Regions from separate parts of the Mycobacterium branderi genome, predicted to be linked through region 3. Evidence: riboswitches for the same ligand, from Rfam matches in the RefSeq annotation. Region 3 holds a riboswitch; each other region holds the start of a gene.

Region 1 (4,634 bases), 550 kb from region 3:
GCCCAGCACCGCGGCGAGGTGGTGGCCGCCCCGCCGCGAATGGTGGCCTACACGCTGGCGGCGCTGATCGGTCAACTGGCGCACCGGCGGCTCTCCACCGACGACGGTGTCACCGCGGCCGAGGTCGCGGATTTCGTTGTCTCGCTTGTCCTTGACGGGCTGCGCCCGCGCTAGCCGTGCGCTTCGTCGTCGTCGGCGCCGGGATGGCCGGGATCCTGTCCGCGATCAAGTTGCGCGAGGCGGGGTTCACCGACGTCGTCGTCTACGAGAAGGCCGACCAACTCGGCGGCACCTGGCGGGAGAACACGTATCCGGGCATCGCGTGCGACGTCCCGGCCCACCTGTACAGCTACACCTTCGCGCCGAATCCGGACTGGAGCCACGTGTTCGCGCCCGGCCCGGAAATCCTGGCCTACTTCCACGACGTGGCGCACCGCCACGGCGTCGACAGCCTGATCCGCTACGGCACCGAGGTCCGCCGGCTCGAATACGACGGAAAACGTTGGCAGATAACGACTTCCACTGGCGAGCGGGATGAGGCTGACGTCGTCGTCGCCGCCACCGGCGTGTTGCACCACCCGCGCTATCCCGACATCGACGGGCTCGACGACTTCGCCGGGTCCGTTTTCCACAGCGCCCGCTGGGATCACCGGGTGCCGTTGGCGGACGCGCGGCTCGGGGTGATCGGCACGGGTTCGTCAGCGGTGCAAATCGTCGGCGCGGTCACCGATCTCGTCGGCGAGCTGCGGCTGTTCCAGCGCACCCCGCAGTGGGTGCTGCCCGTGCAGAACCCGCCGATCGACGCCGCCGACAGGGCGCGCTACCGGGCCGACCCGACGCTGCTGCCTGCGCTGCGCGACGAACTCAACAGCGGCTTCATCCAGAACTTCGCCAACGCCGTCGTCGACGCCGACTCGGCCGCGCTGCATCAGCTGCAAAGCCTGGCCCGCGCCAACCTCGAGGACAACGTCGCCGACCCGGAGCTCCGCGAGAAGCTGCGGCCCGACTACCGGGCGGGGTGCAAGCGGCTGATCATCTCGCCGAATTTCTACGAGGCCATCCAGCGGCGGGGCGCCCACCTGGTCACCGAGCGCATCGCCCGGGTCGAGCCCGACGGCGTGCGCACCGCCGACGGCCGGCTGCATCGGCTCGACGTGCTGGTGCTGGCGACCGGATTTCGGGTCGACCGTTTCCTGCGCCCGATCGAGGTGATCGGGCGCGGCGGGATACGTCTCGACGAGCTGTGGGGCCAGCGGCCGTTCGCCTACCTGTCGGTGTCGGTCCCGGATTTTCCCAACCTGTTCATGCTCAACGGACCCAACGGCCCGGTCGGCAACTTCTCGCTGATCGACGTCGCCGAGGCACAGTTCGGATATCTGATGCAGCTCATCGAGCTGCTGGGCGACGGCGGCTGCCGCCAGATCAGCGCCAGCCGGCAAGCCACCGCCCGCTTCGAGGCCGCGCGCGTGCAAGCGGCCAAAAAGACCGTCTGGGTGACCGGCTGCCGGAGTTGGTACCTCGACGATCGCGGCGTTCCGGTCGCCTGGCCGTGGACTTTCACCCGCTTCCGGGAGGTCATGGCGTCACCTGCGCTGAACGACTACGAGCTGGTATAAGCCCTGGTAAACCTGCAGCGGCCATTCAGTGAATTCACAGGTGTGGTGAATTGACCCGTTCCAGTTCTTCGTGCATCATCGGTTTCGTAAGCACCTCGTTAGGCGAGGCGTCTACACGGATATAGGCCACTGACCCCGAACGTCGAGAGACGCCCAGGGTCAGGACAGCTCCTCCCGGCTTAAGGGTTGAGCCCAAGTGGCTTCCGGGATTCCGGATACGCCGTGTAGTGCCGAAGCTCTGACGAGTGGGGTGCGGCTTCCCGATCTATTCGGGTTCTGTACTCCTGCTTGCGTGCAACCCGCGCGGATGACCGCGCGCGACGTAGCCGTGAGGAGGTGAGGGACGCATGAGTTCCAGTGACAGTCCGGACCGATATCCGGGCTCCGTTTCGTCCCGATCCGGCCTCCGGCACGCCGCTCTTCGCTGAGCCAGCGCGTACGCCTCGACGGTCCGTTTCGGACGGGACATACGAACCCTGTTGTGCCCGTTTGATTTCCGCCTAGGAGGCGACCATGACCGCTGTACTGTACGACGACGTGGTAACCGCGACGCCGACGCCGAAGCTGCGGGTAGTTCCTGCCCCCAAGCCGGCGGCTGCGCCGGCGTCGAAGCAGACCTCCAGGCGGCCGGATCGCCCGTTCGGCGGCGACCCGCTGGTCGACGGGGCTGCCCGGCTGCTCTGTGTTCCGCTGCGGCAGCTCTACGCCGCGCTGTGGCGGGCAGGGATCCTGGAAGTCAGCGCCTGAAAGTCCGTCGCTCCCGGTGCCGAGATTTCACCTCGGTGCCGGGAGCGCTTTTATGTCCGGGCTGCGGCGATCTCTTCCGGTTTCGCCAGCGGCTCATGGGGGTCGAGGTGCACTCCGCCGGCCTTCAGCGTGGTGTCCAGCAGCAGCCAGACCCACTCGGCTAGCTGGTCGATGAACTCCTCCTCCGAATACCCGCCCGGCTGCCGCAACCACTGGCGTGCCGCGGAATCGACGAAACCGAAGATGCCGAACCCCAGCGGCTGGGCCGGTTGCGGGTCCAGCCCGAAAGCATTCAGGTAATCGGCCAGCAGCTGAGCCAACAGGGCGCCGGCGGTGTCTCGGATGTAGGTGATCGCGTCGGGCGCGTCGGGCTCCGCGGTCAACGAATGGCATGCCAGGTACAGATACAAGTTGGTATGGGCGGTCAGCCAGCGGATATGCGCGCCGACGCCGATCGTGACCATTTCCAGGGGGCTGCCGGTGGGCTTCCACACCGGCTCCAGCTCGGTGATCAGCATCCCGGCCGCCCGGCGCGCCACCTCGCGATGCAGGTCGGCCGCGCCGTCGAAGTAGCGGTACAGCTTGGTCCGGGTGACCCCCACCTGCGCGGCGATCTGCTCGATGGACGTCGTGGGCCCGCATTCGGCGATGGTCTGCAGTGCGGCCTCGACGAAATCGGCGCGACGCCGTTCGCGTTGGCCGGCCCAGCGAACCGCCCGGCCGTCGACGGCTTCAGACACTGAACGGCTCACTTTGGAGCCCACCCTTTACATGGGACATGATGTACCCCTATTCTACCGGGTACGCCGTGTACCAGGGGGTTTTGGTGGACCAGAAGCCGACACTGTGTTCGTTGCTCGCCTCCGACATCGGTGAGCGTACCGGCGCCGACGTGGTGGCAAGGATGCACCTTCAGGGTCCGGGTGTCGCGGTGATGACCGACACCGACGGTGCATACGTGCACCGGTGCGACGGCAGCGCCTTGGTTCAGGACCTCTCGGACGTGGGTTACCTTGGCATGCAAGGCATTCAGGCGCTGCTGACGCTGGCGGAAGACGTCGCGAGGGCCGGCGTCGGGTGGCTGCGTCACGCCTGAGCCGCGATCAGCGCGGATAGCCCGTCTTTGTAGGCGGCGAGGCTGTGCCGCCAGCCCACGTCGACCGGGCCGCCGCTGTCGACCAAGATTTCGGCGCCGACGTGCACGTAGGGCGACGGCGGTACATGCGGCACGATGTCGAGGAAATTGACTACCCGAAAACAGCTTTCGATGGCCGCGTTGAACGCGGCCGCGAAGTCGGACAACCCGACCCGCGGGCCCGCGAACGTGATGAGCCGCGGTTCGATCGTGTTCGGCGGCATCCCGCGGAAGATGTCGGGCGCGGCGAGTACGGCCAGCGCCGCGCCGAGGCTGTGCCCGGTGATCAGGATCTGATCGCAGCCGGTGCTCGCGGCCGCGAGGTTTGCGGCAATGCTGGCGCGGACAAGCTCGTAGACCTCTTGAAACCCGCTGTGCACCTGCCCGAACCCGCTGACGGGGCGGTAGTCCTCGGGAACCGCGTCGAAGTCGGCCACCCAGTCGGCCAGATCGGAGCTGCCCCGAAACGACACGAACGCGGTGCGAGTGGCAGCACTGTGGCCCATCAACCCAAAGATGTTGGTGTCCTTGGTCATTGCCGCGACGGCGGGATGCGGGTCGCTCATCGCGGCAAGCACCGCGGTCTGCACTTGGATCAGTGCGGTCTGAGTGAAACCCGACGGCAGCACGGCGGGGCTGCCGTCCATGACGGAGTAGGCCGCCGTCGCCAGCGGCAGGACTACGTCGCGCGCGAACGACGCATCGAATGCCACCGCCGAAGTGTAGGAGGTTGCGGTGATGCGCAGTAGCGTTTACGCATGGCGACCGATCTGACGGTGTACGTCGACGACGACCCCGGGGAGCTCGCCCGGGTCGGCGACGTGCTGGGCGACGCAGGCGTGAACATCGCCGGTCTGTGCGCCGTCACCAGCGGCGGGGGACAGGCCAAGATCCACATCTTGGTGACCGATGCGACGCCCGCGTTCGAAGCGCTGCAGGGTGCGGGGATCGAAATCGCCGAGGAGCAAGAGGTGATCGTGCTCGACGTGGAGGACCGCCCCGGCGGACTCGCGGAGGTCGTGCACAAGTTGGGCGCCGCGCAGGTCAACCTGGAGACCGTATATCTGGCGACTAACACCCGGCTGGTGCTGGCCGCCGACGACCTGGCCGGCGCCAAGGCCGCGTTGGGCTGAGCG
Region 2 (4,634 bases), 310 kb from region 3:
ATTCATCGGCATCACGCTGGCAGCCGACTACATGGGTATTCCCAGGTATGTGGTCGTCCCGTTCGCCGCGATCGCGTTGATCGCGATCATGACCACGGGCAGCTTCCGGCGCTGGGAACGCGCGATGCTGGTGTTCATTGCGCTTACGCTGCTACAGATTCCGATGCTGTTGATGTCCCATCCGCATTGGGGGCATGCGGCGAAATCGCTTGTGATACCAGGCGTGCGCGGAGGGGTTACCTCCGACGCGGTGCTCTTGGTGATAGCGATCGTCGGCACCACTGTCGCCCCGTGGCAACTGTTCTTCCAACAGTCCAACGTCGTCGACAAGCGCATCACGCCGCGCTTCATCGGATACGAACGAGCGGACACGGCACTGGGCGCCGTCGTTGTCACCATCGGAGCGGCCGCATTGATGATGACCGGCGACTGGGCCGCGCGCGCAACCGACAGCCGCGGTGGCTTCGTTGACGCCGGAGTCCTGGCACACCTGCTGGGCCGATACAACTCGACGCTCGGGTCGGTGTTCGCGATCGTCTTGCTCGACGCTTCCATTATCGGCGCCGCAGCGGTGACCCTGGCCACCAGTTATGCATTCGGCGACGTATTCGGGCTCAAGCACTCGCTGCATCGCGGCTTCGCGGATGCCAAGCCGTTCTATCTCTCCTACACGGGCATGGTTGTCGTCGCCGCGGCAATCGTACTGATCCCTGGCGCCCCGTTGGGGCTGATCACCACCGGTGTGCAGGCCTTGGCAGGATTGCTGCTGCCCAGCGCCACGGTGTTCTTGCTGCTGCTGTGCAATGACCGCGAAGTGCTGGGACCGTGGGTGAACCGTCCGTGGCTCAACGTGGTGGCCGGCGTGATCGTCAGCATCCTGTTGTTGTTGTCCGGGATCTTGATGGCCACCACGGTTTTTCCCGGACTGGACATCGTGTCGATCGCCGGCACTCTCTCTGCCGGTCTGGTGATTTGCGCCGCAGTCGGCTTCGGACTGCTGCGGTGGTACGGTCGCCAATGGCCTAAACCACCGGTGCCGGAGCAGCTTTCGCGCGCACTGGCCAGAGCCGACCGGTTGACGTGGCGGATGCCGCCCCTGACGTTGCTTGAGCCGGTCACCTGGTCGGTCGGAACTCGACTGGGCATGCTCGCCTTGCGCGGCTATCTCGTAGTCGGAGCAATCCTGTTGGCCGTCAAGGCAGTCCAGCTTGGTAGCGCCTGACCATGAATTGACTCCTGGTCACCCCGAACAGAAGTAGCGAGCAGGCACCGACATGTTCGCGATCCGACTCCTTAACGGACAGGAAACCATGACACCGGAGTGATCACGGTCTCGCGGATCGACGGATGCGAGGAAGTTACGACGCACTATTGCGATCATGCTGGTGACCACAAAACGCCGAGCGGACCCACAGGAATTTGCCAGCCAACGCGCAAACACTTTTCAGGCTTTGCCGGCGCCCGCCCGGGGAGGCCGCAGCTCGCACGAACGCCGTGGTCAGAGTAGGGATTGCCGGGTAGTCGAGCCGAGCGGTAGTCGGCGCGGCCGACCGTGTGTAGCAACCTTACGGGTGCGGCCGTCGTAAAGCATTACGGCCGAGCGGAGTTGACGAATGTGGACGTCGGTGTCAGCATAGGCGACTGCATGCACCTCGCTAGGTGAGGCGTCTGCACGGATATAGGCCACTGACCTCGAACGTCGAAAGACGCCCAGGGTCAGGACAGCTCTTCCCGGCTTAAGGGTTGAGCCCAAGTGGCTTCCGGGACAACCGGATACGCCGTGTGGTGCCGAAGCTCTGTCGAGAGGGGTGCCGCGCCCGACTCGTCGTCGGATGCCTCATCCCAGCGTGCACTCGTGTTGGCACCCGCGTGTGCCCTGGCCGTGAGGAGGTGAGAGCGACTTTGAGTCCGAGTGATAGTCCCTATCCGAGATCGACGACCGTTTCGCTCGAATCCAACCCCGGCACGGTTTCCACCATCTGATTCGGCTCGCTCCGGATGAGCTGATAAGCGCGCCTTGGCTTTTGCCGATCGTGCGTGGCTCCAGCATGCCCTGAGTTCGCCGTGCCGGCGCGGGTTCGGTCTGTTCCGCAAGGAGGAGCCCGATGACTTTTGTGACCACTCAGCCCGAGTTGTTGACCGCAGCGGCAGCCGACCTACGGGCGATTAGCGCCGCGATGTCGGCCCACAATGCGGCCGCAGCCGCTCCGACCACCACGGTGGTTCCAGCTGCCGCCGATGAGGTTTCGGCGTTGACGGCGACCCAGTTCGCCGCGCATGCCCAGCTCTACCAGGCCGTCAGCGCCCAGGCCGCGGCTGTTCACGACATGTTCGTATCCACCCTCGGCGCGAGTGCCGGATCGTATGCGGCCACCGAGGCCGCCAACGTCGTCGCTGCGGGTTAAAGGAGGTTGCCACAATGGATTTCGGAGCATTGCCACCAGAGGTCAACTCGGCTCGGATGTACGCCGGACCCGGTTCGGGGCCGATGCTGGCCGCGGCGTCAGCTTGGGACGGGCTGGCCGCCGAGCTGCGTTCGACGGCGGCGTCATATGAGTCCGTGATCGCGGGGCTGACCAGCGAAGGATGGATGGGACCGTCATCCGCAGCGATGGCCGCCGCCGCCGCACCTTACGCGGCGTGGATGAGCACGACTGCCGAGCAGGCTGAGCAGACCGCCGCGCAGGCCAAAGCAGCGGCCGCCGCCCACGCGGCGGCGTTCGCGATGACGGTGCCGCCGCCGGTGATCGCTGCCAACCGCGCCCAACTGGCCGCACTCGTCGCGACCAACGTGCTGGGACAGAACACACCGGCGATCGCGGCGACCGAAGCCCAGTACACCGAGATGTGGGCCCAGGATGCGGCCGCGATGTACGGCTACGCCGCCAACTCCGCGGCCGCGTCAAAGGTCACACCGTTCAGCGCACCGCAAAACACCACCAACCCGGGCGGCCTGCTAGCCCAGGGTGCAGCGTCCGGCCAGGCCGCCGGAACCAGCACGCAAAGCCAGCTTTCGCAACTCGTTTCGGCCATGCCCACGACGTTGCAGCAACTCGCCTCACCCACGTCTTCCACGTCGTCGGGATCGGGACTTTCCGGAATCCTTTCGGGCATCCTGGACTCACCGGACACCGGAGGTCTGGGGCCAAACGCCAATATCTGGAACACGATAACCTCGTCCGGCGCTACCAACCCGGCCGTGGTCACATCGATGATGGCGGACATGGCCATGATCGGCGCCACTCAGAACAGCGGGCTGGACGGGTTCCTTCCGAGCGGCGGCAGTTTGCTGCCCAGCGGCCCGGGGGTCGGGTCGGCGATCGGAGCAACCCGCATCGTCAACGCGATCACGGGCGGGACACCGGTGTCGGCGGGAATCGGCCAGGCGAGATTGGTTGGCGCCCTGTCGGTGCCGCAGAGCTGGGCCGCCACCACACCGGTGGCGAACTCGACCGTGACGCCGTTCCCAGGTGCCGGCTGGACAGCCGCCGCCCCAGATGTGGAGCCGGGCGGTATGCCAGGGATGCCCGGGATGCCCATGGCGGGTTCGGGGAACGGACGTGGCTTCGGCTTTGCCGCTCCGCGATACGGCTTCAAGCCGACCGTGATTGGCCGCCCGGTGGTCGCTGGGTAACCCGGAGGCGGTGTACGCTGGCGTGATCGGGGTTTGCTCGTTGGCCCACCGGCCAGTATCGGAGATTAACGATGCAACCGACTGCCATCGCGGCGGCCGTGGCGCTGTCGGCACTGCTTCTCGCGAGCGGCGTGCCGCCCGCACACGCCGATTCACAAGATGACGCCTACCTGAAGGCTCTAGCCGAGGTCGGTATCACTTCGTACCCAGCCGACAAGCTTGTCACGGTAGGCCACATGGTGTGTGCGTACAAATCCGCGGGCGCCGCGCCGTGGCAGACGCAGAACGGCCTGATGGGGTACGGGATCGCGCCGCAGGATCTTGATGCGGTGGTGAGCACCGCGGTCGACACCTACTGCCCGTGACTGCGGCGTGGCCTGTATCACAGTCCCTGCCGTGAAACCTTCTGCGCAGGCGAAGGATTCAGCGCGTTCGCCACATCACTTCGTGCCGATCACCGGCGTGATGTTGTCGTAACGTCAGTTTTACGTTCCAGCACAACGCATTGGGGGCCGTCCTCTCAGGAGATACTCAGCCGTCGACCAGCGCCAGGCCAGCATCGGCTGCGATGCTTTTGTCTGGTTAGGAGACGTGTATGACTATTAAAGCCGAATTCTGTGACGTGGAGCACCCTGCGATCGTCGGTATGGGTTCGTCTGCGGTGGTGCGCCGTGGCGGCGTTGAGGCTTACCTGCAACGTCGACGTCATCGGCAATGGCGCAATCGCGGGTCGTAAGCGGCTGCGTTTCGCCGGACCGTCGGTAGCGTTGTGCGGCAGTGTTTTTCGCATTGCGTCCTGACTATTGGATTGGCGCCTAAGCGCTGATCGGGGCGAGCGCCCGTTCGGGTTGAATGCTGCCCTGATACAGCGCTGTTGGTCACAGACGCCGCGCTGCCGCCGTGACCGATATTTATCGCGGCGAAACTTTGTGGGAACGCAACGCAAACAACCAGAGCGCAAACTCGTTGCGATGGCGGAGGTTTCAGGGAGGCGCGATTG
Region 3 (4,634 bases):
GGCCGGCCACCTGCACTACTCGACCACGGCCACGTTCGCCGGCATTCCGGTGTCGGTGGCCTCGGCCAGCTGCTACACCCAAGACCTGCTGACTGCCGGCACCCGGGGTCGCGATGCTGCGCAGGCGTTCAACCTGGTGCACTGCTACCCCGACACCGTGGTTCACACCGTCGTGCCGCTGGCGGCCGGCCCCACTGTCGGCCGGTTCGTCGCGCCCGACGCCGTGCAGCGCGAACTCGCCGATGCCCGGACGAGCATCCTTCCGGCAGCCCGCATTCCGCGTCTCGCGCCGCAATTCGCGCGACGATAGCGTCATTCCTCGCCGGCCACCTGTTCCCATGGCGCCGGGACCGGGAAGTAGCTCTCCAGGAATTCCCCGACCAGCCGAGCCCGTTCGTCGGCGCTCACCTCCGGGAAGCTGCCGTCGTTGAGGCAGAAGAAGTCGAACTTGCGTTTCTTGAGCAGCTTCGGGAGTTTCGCCAACCCCGACCGCAGCGTGGTGTCCACGTAGAGCACCTTCGCCGATTCGTTTTGTACGGCGCGCCCGGTCAGCAGCGAGTAGTAGTGGTACAGCGAGTTGGTCACCGAGATGTCGGTGCTCGACCGAAAGCGGCTCGCCTGCGTGCGGGCGAAGTCCTCCGCGAACTCTCGCTCCAGTTCGGCCAGCACACTTTTGCGCAGCGGAGCGGCGGTGTGCTCCAGGTGACGGGTGATGATCTTCCCGAACTTTTCCCACAGCAGCTGCCGGTTCACTCGGGCGGCGTTCTCGAAGCCACTGCGCTCCGGGTGGTTGACCCCGAGTCCGATCCGGGTGCCCGCCTCGATGAACTTCGTCACCCCGCCGGGCGAGAAGAACATGGTCGGCGAGAGCGGCCGGCCGAAGAACATGTCGTCGTTGGAGTACAGGAAATGCTCTGCCAGGCCGGGGATGTGGTGCAGCTGGGTCTCGACCGCGTGGCTGTTGTACACCGGTAGCGCCGACAGGTCGGTGAAGTGCTCCTCGGCGCGCACGATGGTGATCTTCGGGTGCGGCGCAAGCCATTCCGGCACCCGCGAGTCGGTGGCGATGAAGATCCGTCGCACCCAGGGCGCGAAGGCGTGCACCGACCGCAGCGCGTACTTGAGCTCGTCGATCTGACGGATCCGCGCGTCGGCGTCATCACCTTCGCCCACAACATGATTGGCCATCGCCGCTGCGCGGCGGGAACGGAACTCCGGGTCGTTGCCGTCCACCCAGGAGAACACCATGTCGATGTCGAAAGTGATGTCGCCGGCGTGCGGCGTGAACATCCCGTCGATCGTCGACCAGGTGCGGCCGTGCAATTCGACGCTCGTGTACTCAACGTCGCTGAGCGGCAGCGCCTTCCGGGTCAACGAGTTCTCGATCGGACAGATCGCTTGCTGGCCGTCGAACACCCAGAACTGCAGCTCCACTCCTGCCGAGGCGCCGTAGCGCACGCCGGAACGCGGACATTGACGCTGCCGGAATACCCGCAGCAACCGCGGGTCGGGGTCCGTCGAGAGCAGACTGTCGGCGAGGTCCACCGACCGGCGTCCCGTTCCGTCGAAGATCTTGGCGCGCAACGGGGCTTCCAGGCATGCGGCCATCAGAGCCTCGGCCACCCGTGCGCGCAGCGCGATGTCCACGATGAGCGCAGGGCGGCCGTCGGCGCCGCGGATCAGCAGGAACGGGATGCCCGCCATCTCCAGCTCGCCGCTGACGAACAACAGGTCCGCCACCATCGCCTCATACGGGGTCAGGCGCAGCCCATCGGCTGAGCTGACTGATCCGGCCAACCCGGTCCGGGGGACGTCGATCATGCTGGTCATGGGAAACACCTGCCTTCCACGCTCGATGTCGGTCACGACGCGCACAAAGAGGGATCCCGCGCAGGCGGTGGAGCGGCGACAATGCCCTCACACGTTGAGCTTTGGCACTGGACGACGTATCCGCGGAAACCCGGGAAGCCACTTGGGATCACCCCTTAAGCCGGGGAGATCTGTCCTGATCTTGGGCGTCTCTCGACGTCGTCAGATCAGTGGCCTGTGTTCATCCAGAAGCCTCGCCTAACGAGGTGCTGCAGCAGGATAGCCGCGATTGTCAGTTCCGGCAACACGGCCGCATCAAGGCAGATCCGGCCGGGCGACTAACCGTCCGTCTTCGACTTGCCCGAACCCGACTTGCCCGAGGACGCACCGGGTTTGGGCAGCAGCGCCTCCAGCGCCGACCCCGTGATCCGGCGGAACGCGCGCCGCGGCCGGTTCGCGTCCAAAATGGCCACCTCCAGCATGGACACCCCGAGGCTGGGCTGGTCGCCGCCGTTGCTGCTGCCCGCCCGCAGCGCATTCACCGCGATCCGCACGGCGTCGGCCAGGTCGGCGTTCTCGGCGTAGGAGTCCTTGAGCGCGTTGGCGATCGGCTCCGTGGTGCCGCCCATCACCACGAAATGCGGCTCGTCGTTGATCGACCCGTCGTAGGTGATCCGATACAGCTCAGGGGGTTTGGTCTCGCCGTAATGGGCGACCTCGGCCACGCACAGCTCGACCTCGTAGGGCTTGGCCTGCTCGGTGAAGATGGTGCCCAGCGTCTGCGCGTAAACGTTGGCCAGCTGGCGGCCCGTGACGTCGCGGCGGTCGTAGGCGTAGCCGCGGGTGTCGGCGAATTGGATTCCGCCGCGGCGCAAGTTGTCGAACTCGTTGAACTTGCCCGCGGCGGCGAACCCAACCCGGTCGTAGAGCTCGCTGATCTTCTGAAGCGACCGCGACGGGTTCTCCGCGACGAACAGCACGCCGCCGGCGTAGGCCAGCGCCACCACGCTGCGACCCCGGGCGATGCCCTTGCGCGCGAGCTCGCTGCGTTCGCGCATCGCCTGCTCGGGCGAGATGAAGTACGGAAAGCTCACGAGTCACCCCGCTCGGCGTCGGGACCGAAAGTGTCTGCGCGAGAACGGCTTTCGATGACCTCGCGGGCCAGCTCGGCGATGCGCGGCTCCGGCACCTCGGCCGCGCCGTCGGCGCCGATGGTGACCGCGGTCGGGTAGATGCCGCGGACCAGGTCCGGGCCGCCGGTGGCCGAGTCGTCGTCGGCCGCGTCGTAGAGCGCCTCGACGGCCACCCGCAGCGCCGAATCGCCATCGGTCACCTGCGAATACAGCTTCTTCATCGACGAATTGGCGAAGATCGACCCCGAGCCGACGGACTTGTAGCCCTCCTCCTCGAGGTTCCAGCCGCCGGCCGCGTCGAACGACACGATGCGGCCCGCTTTCTCCGGATCGGGATCGTCGAGGTCATAACCCACCAGCAGCGGCAGCGCCACGAGGCCCTGCATGGCCGCGCCCAGGTTGCCGCGCACCATGATGGCCAGCCGGTTGACCTTGCCGGCGAAGGTCAGCGGGACGCCTTCCAGCTTTTCGTAGTGCTCGAGTTCGACCGCGTAGAGCCGGGCGAACTCGACCGCAATGGCCGCGGTGCCGGCGATGCCGGTGGCGGTGTAGTCGTCGGTGATGTACACCTTCTGCACGTCGCGGCCCGCAATCATGTTGCCCTGCGTCGAGCGCCGGTCCCCGGCGATGACGACCCCGCCCGGGTACTTCAGCGCGACGATCGTGGTGCCATGGGGCAGCTGATTGCCGGCGGCGGGTTCGGCGCTACCGGCGCCCCCGACCGGCAGTAACTCGGGTGCCTGGCGACGCAGGAAGTCAGCGAACGAGGACAGGTCTACAGGATTAGCGGGGATTCCGGGGAGTGCTGAGTTGGTGGCCAGGCGATCGCGAAACGGCCAGGTCACTGGCCGCCCTTTTGGACGTACGCGCGGACGAAGTCCTCGGCGTTCTCTTCCAGAACGTCGTCGATCTCGTCGAGCAGGTCGTCGGTTTCCTCGGTGAGCTTCTCGCGACGCTCCTGGCCCGCGGCTGTGCTGGCGGTCAGGTCGTCATCGTCGCCGCCGCCACCGCCGCGCTTGGTCTGCTCCTGAGCCATCGCTGCCTCCTGCTATGTCATCGGCGGCGCATTACACGCCCGCCGGTCTCTCTACCCTACCGGTCGACGTCCGGTCTTTTCCGACGCTGGGCCTGATTGTCCGGCTCCTTTTCAGGCTGTTTCCAGCCTTCATCGTCGCCGGACGGGCGCTCAGGTGGTGAGTTGTTCCACCAGCTCCGCCGCGCTGTCCACCGAGTCCAGCAGCGCCCCGACGTGCGCCTTGCTGCCGCGCAGCGGCTCCAGCGTCGGGATGCGCACCAGCGAGTCGCCGCCGAGGTCGAAAATGACCGAGTCCCAGCTGGCCGCCGCGATGTCGGCGCCGAACCGGCGCAGGCACTCCCCGCGAAAGTAGGCGCGGGTGTCGGTCGGCGGGTTGTCCACCGCGTTGAGCACCTGCTGCTCGGTCACCAGCCGCTTCATCGAGCCGCGCGCCACCAGCCGGTTGTACAGGCCCTTGTCCAGCCGGACGTCGGAGTACTGCAGGTCGACCAGATGCAGCCGCGGCGCCGACCAGCTCAGGTTCTCCCGGTGCCGGAAGCCTTCGAGGATTCGCAGCTTGGCCGGCCAGTCCAGCAGGTCGGCGCACTCCATCGGGTCGCGCTCGAGCAGGTCGAGCACGTGCGCCCAGGTCTCCACGATGTCGTTGGCGCGGGGAT

The links. A riboswitch is a leader RNA that binds a small molecule or an ion and turns the genes downstream of it on or off. The one in region 3 is predicted to bind magnesium.
Region 1: another riboswitch for magnesium. It lies ahead of G6N47_RS20990 (Rv1535 family protein); the one in region 3 lies ahead of G6N47_RS18570 (stealth family protein).
Region 2: another riboswitch for magnesium. It lies ahead of G6N47_RS19870 (PE family protein); the one in region 3 lies ahead of G6N47_RS18570 (stealth family protein).

What each region holds. Positions count from the first base shown of each region.
Region 1 covers NZ_AP022606.1:4,350,015-4,354,648, reverse strand. Annotated here, with positions in the region: gene G6N47_RS21000 (TetR/AcrR family transcriptional regulator) at 1-174, shown strand, start outside; gene G6N47_RS20995 (flavin-containing monooxygenase) at 177-1,616, shown strand; M-box (ykoK) riboswitch at 1,704-1,873, shown strand; gene G6N47_RS20990 (Rv1535 family protein) at 2,130-2,363, shown strand; gene G6N47_RS20985 (TetR/AcrR family transcriptional regulator) at 2,414-3,115, opposite strand; gene G6N47_RS20980 (hypothetical protein) at 3,190-3,459, shown strand; gene G6N47_RS20975 (lipase family protein) at 3,450-4,211, opposite strand; gene G6N47_RS20970 (amino acid-binding protein) at 4,257-4,631, shown strand.
Region 2 covers NZ_AP022606.1:4,112,207-4,116,840, reverse strand. Annotated here, with positions in the region: gene G6N47_RS19875 (NRAMP family divalent metal transporter) at 1-1,222, shown strand, start outside; M-box (ykoK) riboswitch at 1,645-1,815, shown strand; gene G6N47_RS19870 (PE family protein) at 2,106-2,405, shown strand; gene G6N47_RS19865 (PPE family protein) at 2,420-3,634, shown strand; gene G6N47_RS19860 (DUF732 domain-containing protein) at 3,706-3,999, shown strand.
Region 3 covers NZ_AP022606.1:3,801,373-3,806,006, reverse strand. Annotated here, with positions in the region: gene G6N47_RS18575 (phosphodiesterase) at 1-310, shown strand, start outside; gene G6N47_RS18570 (stealth family protein) at 313-1,875, opposite strand; M-box (ykoK) riboswitch at 1,910-2,082, opposite strand; gene prcA (proteasome subunit alpha) at 2,148-2,903, opposite strand; gene prcB (proteasome subunit beta) at 2,900-3,787, opposite strand; gene G6N47_RS18555 (ubiquitin-like protein Pup) at 3,784-3,978, opposite strand; gene dop (pup deamidase/depupylase) at 4,129-4,634, opposite strand, start outside.